Regions from separate parts of the Blautia sp. TM10-2 genome, predicted to be linked through region 1. Evidence: riboswitches for the same ligand, from Rfam matches in the RefSeq annotation. Region 1 holds a riboswitch; the other holds the start of a gene.
What was found. A riboswitch is a leader RNA that binds a small molecule or an ion and turns the genes downstream of it on or off. The one in region 1 is predicted to bind lysine.
Positions count from the first base shown of each region.

Region 2: it holds a riboswitch for lysine, as region 1 does, so the genes downstream of both, dapA (4-hydroxy-tetrahydrodipicolinate synthase) here and DXD92_RS10365 (alanine/glycine:cation symporter family protein) in region 1, are expected to answer to the same signal.

Region 1 is NZ_QUJZ01000009.1:64,941-68,355, reverse strand. Features, by position in the region: gene DXD92_RS10385 (class I SAM-dependent methyltransferase) at 1-106, shown strand, start outside; gene DXD92_RS18730 (hypothetical protein) at 179-595, shown strand; gene DXD92_RS10375 (peptide deformylase) at 637-1,047, shown strand; gene DXD92_RS10370 (maltose acetyltransferase domain-containing protein) at 1,091-1,216, shown strand; lysine riboswitch at 1,321-1,495, shown strand; gene DXD92_RS10365 (alanine/glycine:cation symporter family protein) at 1,681-3,159, shown strand; gene DXD92_RS10360 (amidohydrolase) at 3,277-3,415, shown strand, end outside.
Region 2 is NZ_QUJZ01000010.1:66,778-70,192, reverse strand. Features, by position in the region: gene typA (translational GTPase TypA) at 1-739, opposite strand, end outside; gene DXD92_RS11480 (single-stranded DNA-binding protein) at 1,145-1,774, shown strand; lysine riboswitch at 1,830-2,004, shown strand; gene dapA (4-hydroxy-tetrahydrodipicolinate synthase) at 2,156-3,046, shown strand; gene dapB (4-hydroxy-tetrahydrodipicolinate reductase) at 3,082-3,415, shown strand, end outside.

The sequences.
Region 1 (3,415 bases):
GATGACGGTGCCGGAACTGGAATTTCTCGATGAGATCGACTGTATGGATCTGTTTCCGGGCGGGGATAGCCGGGAGCGGGTTGTGATTTTTACGATTCAGGAATAAAAAGTTTTGTAACAGCAAAAACCGTGTGGAATACAAAAAAGCATGAATTATATTTGAAGAAAGGGCGTTTTTATGAAATATCAGGTAATGCGAATTGAGGAAGACCTTGATTTCGGCTGTGAGGAGCGCGGTGCCGACGAGCCTGTCATGGCAGTTGTTGTTTTGAAAGATGAAAACGGAACAGAATCGCGCATCCGCCAGGAGGATCAGATGCTGTATGACTGGAACATCGAGGAGGGCGACACCGTTATTCTGAATGAAAACGGCGAATTGCGAAAAGTACTCTCCGGTGATTGGACGCAGAATTGCAATTCGAAAAATGTAGATACGACAAAATTCGTCAACATGATGCAGGCCGTCAAAGCCGGAAAACAGATTGACTGGATCTGTCCGTTCTGCAGCGGAACAGTAGAACGATTGGAGCAGAAAGGCGGAAAAAACGTAATCGGATGCACATCGTGCGATATGTGGATTCAAATAGAAAATTAAACGATTTTGGCCTTTAAGGCCGAAAGAGAAAGGAAACACAAATGGTAAAACCAATTATGAGAGACGTTCTCTTCCTCGGACAGAAATCCGTCCCGGCGACAGAGGAAGATCTGCAGGTGGGAAGAGATCTGCAGGACACACTGGCAGCAAACCGCGAGGCATGCGTCGGCATGGCGGCAAATATGATCGGCGTGAAAAAACGCATCATCATCGTAAACGCCGGATTCCGCGACATCATCATGTTCAACCCGGTGATCGTCCGCAAAAGCGGCCCCTACGAAACAGAAGAAGGCTGCCTTTCCCTGCCAGGCGTGCGGAAAACAAAGCGGTACCAGAACATCGAAATCGAATACTACGACTGGAACTGGAAAAAACAACGCCAGAAATTCACCGGCTGGCCAGCCCAGATCTGCCAGCATGAGATGGATCATCTGGAAGGGATACTTATTTAGATCCTACAGCAGACAGGAGGACAGTATGACAGACAGAGAATGAATGGTAAAAGGAATCATTTACAACCCGAATGTGGAAGAGCTGGCCAAAGAGCAGTCCGGCTATATGGAGCGTCTGTGGAAGTTCAACCAGCTGAAGCCGTCAGAGGGAGACAAGAAAGTCAAATAAATCAGGACAAATTTCGAAAATATAAAATTTTTGTAAAATAATGTCGAAAAAACGATTGACAAGTAGCGAAAAGAAACATATGATAATACCTGTCAATATACATATTCGGCAATAGAGGCGCGAAGGCTAAGAGTAGCTGTCCTGAGACAACGGGGTCTGGGACGGGCAGGGAAAGGAGCATTCGCCGAAACGGGGCAGTTCCCGAAAAACTGTCTGCGTTGGGGTACAGTCGAACAGGCTGTGCACTCTCACCGTACTGGTGGAGGAGCTATTGCTTCATGAACGTAGATTTAATGGAGCAGTGGTGAAGACCGCTGCTCTTTTTATTGTACTGCAATTGGAACCGTGACAAAAGGTTCCAGGGGTGGAAATCTGTTTGGTTGGAGAACGAAAGACGAAACGGGTGTTACAGGATACGTCTGAAGAAAACTGTTGCCGGAAAAGAAAAAAGGGAGGATTTTGACATGATAGCATTTCTTAACTGGCTGGACGGTGTCCTTTGGGGCGTGCCGCTGATCGCGCTGATGATTCTGACCGGTCTGTACTTTACCGTTCGTTCTGGATTTTTCCAGTTCCGTCACTTTGGCTGGATTATGAAGAGAACCGGCGGAAAACTGTTCCAGAAAGAAGACGAAGCAAGTGAAGGAAAGGGTATGCTTTCCTCGTTTGAGGCGATTTCGACCGCTATCGGCGGTACCGTAGGATTCGGTAATATCGCCGGTGTTGCAACTGCAGTTGCAGCAGGCGGCCCGGGAGCCATTATGTGGATGTGGCTTTCGTCTCTGCTTGGTATGATATTAAAACAGGTTGAGGTTACCCTCGGCTGCTACTACCGTCACACCAACGAAAAAGGTGAGTACTACGGCGGTCCGACTTACTACATGGAGTGCGGACTTGGCGAGGAGCGCCACTGGGGCAAGCTGTGGCTGATCCCGGCGCTCATCTTCGGCATCGGTATTTTCTCCACCTTCTTCGTAACCTCTTCCAACCTGACCGCATCTCAGGTCGTAGCCGGTGCGTTCGGTATTGAGAATATCAATCTTGGAAGCTTCAAAGTAGAAGGCGTTATCGTGATGGGCGTTCTGCTCTGCATTCTGACCTATGTCGTTACAAGCGGCGGTACGAAGAAAATCGCAAGTCTGTTCAGCAAGCTCGTTCCATTTATGAGCGTTCTTTATATCTTGATGGGACTTGGCATGATCATCATCAACATCAACCGCGTTCCTGGCGTATTTGCAGCCATCGTAACAAACGCATTTACCGGAACAGCAGCGATCGGCGGTTTTGCCGGCTGCGCAGTCAGCGAGATTATCCGTGTGGGTATGGCGCGTTCCGTATACTCCAATGAGGCTGGATGGGGTACTTCTCCAATGATCCATGCTTCCGCAAAAACACCGCATCCGGTAGAGCAGGGTCTGTGGGGATCTTTCGAGGTATTCTTTGATACCATGGTTATCTGTACGATCACCGCACTTTCCGTTATCTTAAGCGGAAACTGGACCGACGGAACGAACGGCGGAACACTTGCTTTAAGTGCATTTGCAAGCGGATTCGGCAAATTTGGAAGCATCCTTCTGGCAGTCATCATGGTCATTTTCACTGTAACGACTTCCGGCGGATGGTTCACCTACTATCTGGCAATTCTGGAGCATCTGTATAAAAAAGAAGGCAAGATGAAAGATATCGTCATGAAAGTCTTCTATGCAGTCCGCGCTCTGCCGGGCGTACTGTGGACGATCTATCTGGTAAAGACCAACAACCAGGGCTTTATCTGGACTGTCGTTGATATCACATCTGCGATCCCGACCTTCGTCAACGTAGCAGTGATCCTGATTCTCTCGAACCAGTATTTCAAACTGCTGAAAGACTACAAAGCAAGAAACTTCGGCCAGGGCACGGTAGACAAGAACGCCTGCCTGTTCTACGAAGAGAAAACGAAATAAAAAATATTCAAAAGCGAATCCAGACACGCAAGAGAATAGCGTGTCTGAATTTGTATATTGCGCAAATGGGCAGAAAAGAATAGAATCAAATTTAGATGACAGTAGGAGGATAATGATATGAAAACAATTTACAAAAACGGAGCTGTCTACACCGGAAAACTGCCGCTTGTCGAAGCGTTTGCAGTAGAAGACGGCAAATTTGTTTTCGCCGGAAGCAGCGCAGAGGCAGATGCCCTTGCAGCAGCCGGCGACAAAG
Region 2 (3,415 bases), on a different contig from region 1:
CGTGGTGGTTGACCAGCATAACGTCCTGGTTCACGCGGATCGTTCCGTTTTCAACTTTGCCGACACCGATACGTCCAACGTATTCGTTGTAGTCGATGGTACTGATCAGAAGCTGTGTGCCAGCTTCCGGATCGCCGGTCGGAGCTGGGATGTATTTCAGGATGGTCTCGAACAGAGGAGTCATATCCTTCGGGGTATCGTTCAGATCGAGTACCGCATGACCCATCTTTGCGGATGCGTACAGAAACGGACAGTCAAGCTGTTCGTCAGATGCATCGAGGTCCATCAGAAGCTCGAGCACTTCGTCGATAACTTCATCCGGGCGTGCTTCCGGGCGGTCGATCTTGTTGATGCAGACGATAACGGACAGATCCAGCTCGAGTGCTTTTTTCAGCACGAATTTGGTCTGCGGCATAGCGCCCTCGAATGCGTCTACAACCAGAATAACGCCGTCTACCATTTTCAGAACTCGCTCAACCTCGCCGCCGAAGTCCGCATGGCCTGGGGTGTCGATGATGTTGATTTTTGTTCCTTTGTAGTAAACTGCTGTATTTTTGGAAAGAATGGTGATTCCACGCTCACGCTCGATATCGTTCGAGTCCATGACACGTTCCTGAACCTCCTGATTGGCACGGAAAACGCCGCTCTGTTTCAGAAGCTCGTCTACCAGTGTAGTTTTACCATGATCGACATGGGCGATGATGGCAACGTTTCTTACATCTTCTCTTGTTGTTTTCATTTCTTCATTCCTCTTCCTATGGGTTGACCCTGCCGGGTTCAATTTTTCAAAATTTCAAGCCGGCCGGGAATGTTTATCACAGCACAAAGGCAGGTGCCTTGCCGTTTTGTCTCTGCTGGATGCCTGCCTATCTGAACTATTATAGCACAGAACAGAGAAAAAAAACAGGGAAGATGTGACATTTTTTGTATTGCAATGGTAGAAAATACGAAGCATGTGGTGCGGTTTTTACAGAAACATATACAAAAAATTGGGCAGAATGCTGATTTGAATAGAAATAAAAAAATCTGGAAAAAAGTGGTTCTGAAAAAGAAATGTGGTTCATACATTAGGATTATAGATCAGCAAAGTACCGATCAGAAATCAATATTCAGAAAGAAAAGACAAAGGAAGGGGATTTTCATTATGGCAGACAAGATGATTGAAAACAATCAGGTGGTTATCATGGGAGAGATTGTCTCCCCGTTTACATTCAGCCATCAGGTATTCGGAGAGGGCTTTTACCTCGTCGATGTGATGGTCAAGCGGTTGAGTGAATCGCAGGACATCATTCCGGTGATGGTCTCCGAGCGGCTGGTGGACGTATCACAGGATTACCAGGGTGAGTGGATCTGCATCAGCGGTCAGTTCCGGTCCTACAACCGCCACGAGGAGAAGAAGAACCGTCTGGTACTCTCCGTATTTGCGCGGGAATTAAGCTTCGTGGAGGAAGAGGACGATTCCGTCAAATCCAACCAGATTTACCTCGATGGATACATATGTAAACCGCCGGTCTACCGGAAAACACCTCTGGGAAGAGAGATCGCCGACCTTCTGATCGCGGTCAACCGTCCGTATGGAAAATCAGATTATATCCCGTGCATCTGCTGGGGACGGAATGCGCGGTATGCCTCTGCGTTTGCCGTGGGCGGCCACGTTCTCATCTGGGGACGGATCCAGAGCCGGGAATATATGAAGCGGCTGAGCGAGACGGAAATGGAAAAGCGGACTGCATATGAGGTTTCGGTGAGCAAGCTGGAATATAGTGAGAGTTAAAGCGCGATCCGCTGTTGACAAGAAAATTTAATGATGCTATAGTAAAAGCAGAACTGAAGTGGATAGAGGTCGCATTACTTCAAGAGTACCTTTTCGGATGCCTCAGCAGCAAAAGAAGAAGAGGAAAAGGGAAGAATGCCGAAGGACATCCGGCGCTGAACCGGTATGCTCCTGGGCGCAGGTTGAAAAAATCTGCGACTGTCATCGAGAGATGGAGAGCTATCTGATCATAGATACTGCGTATGTGTGAATTTGGAGGCGATCTTATCTGGGATGAGGCGCCTCTTTTTTAAACGGAAAGTGAAATTTTCCGTGGGAGATAAGCTCCGGCGACTGATTTCTTATGGTTTTATCTGACACAACATACAGGAGGAAAAGAGAATGTCTATTTTTAAAGGTGCAGCTGTTGCAATTATCACACCGATGACCGAAACACAGGAAGTGAATTACGAAAAACTCGGAGAACTGATTGAGGAGCAGATCGCCGGCGGAACCGACGCAATCGTTATCTGCGGAACCACCGGTGAGGCTTCGACCCTGTCCCATGAGGAGCATCTGGATGCCATCAAATATACCGTGGAAAAAGTAAATCACAGAATCCCGGTAATTGCAGGAACCGGCTCCAACAGCACGGAGACAGCAATTTATCTGTCTCAGGAAGCAGAAAAATACGGCGTGGACGGACTTCTTCTCGTTTCTCCGTATTACAATAAAGCAACACAGAAGGGCCTGATTGCACACTTTACCGCAATCGCAGACAGCGTCAAAGTGCCGGTCATCCTTTACAACATTCAGGGCAGAACCGGCGTAAACATTGCACCGGAAACGATCGTCTATCTGTTCAACAACGTTGAGAATATCGTTGCAGTCAAAGAGGCTTCCGGAAACATTTCCCAGGTCGCAAAAATTATGCAGCTGACCGATGGAAAGATCGATCTGTACTCCGGAAACGACGATCAGGTTGTGCCGATCCTTTCCCTTGGCGGAAGCGGTGTAATCTCCGTTCTTTCCAACGTAGCACCGCGTGAGACCCACGACATGGTACAGAAATTCCTCGACGGCGATGTGGCCGGATCCAGAGAAATCCAGCTGAGAGCACTGCCGCTCATCGATGCGCTGTTCTGCGAAGTAAACCCGATTCCGGTAAAAGCAGCGCTGAACCTGATGGGCAAAGAGGTTGGACCGCTTCGTCTGCCGCTGACCGAGATGGAGCCGCAGAACCAGGAGCGCCTGGCAAAGGCTATGAAAGATTTTGGAATCAAACTGGCTTAAGTTAAGAATACACGAAGTAAAGAAGGAAAAAGACAATGGTTAAAATTATTATGCATGGCTGCAACGGCCATATGGGACAGGTCATCACCGGCCTGGTAAAAGAAGATGCAAATGCAGAAATCATAGCCGGAATCGATATGAACGACAACGGCCAGAACGATTATCCGGTATTCAAAAGCCTGGCAGAATGCGATGTTCCGGCAGACGTAGTCGTTGACTTTTCTTCCTACAAGGCAGCCGACGCACTGCTCGATGCCTGCAAGGAGAAAAAACTTCCACTCGTCCTCTGCACCACAGGCCTCACCGAGGATCAGCTCAAAAAAGTGCAGGAGACCAGCAAAGAAATCCCGGTTCTCCGCTCTGCAAATA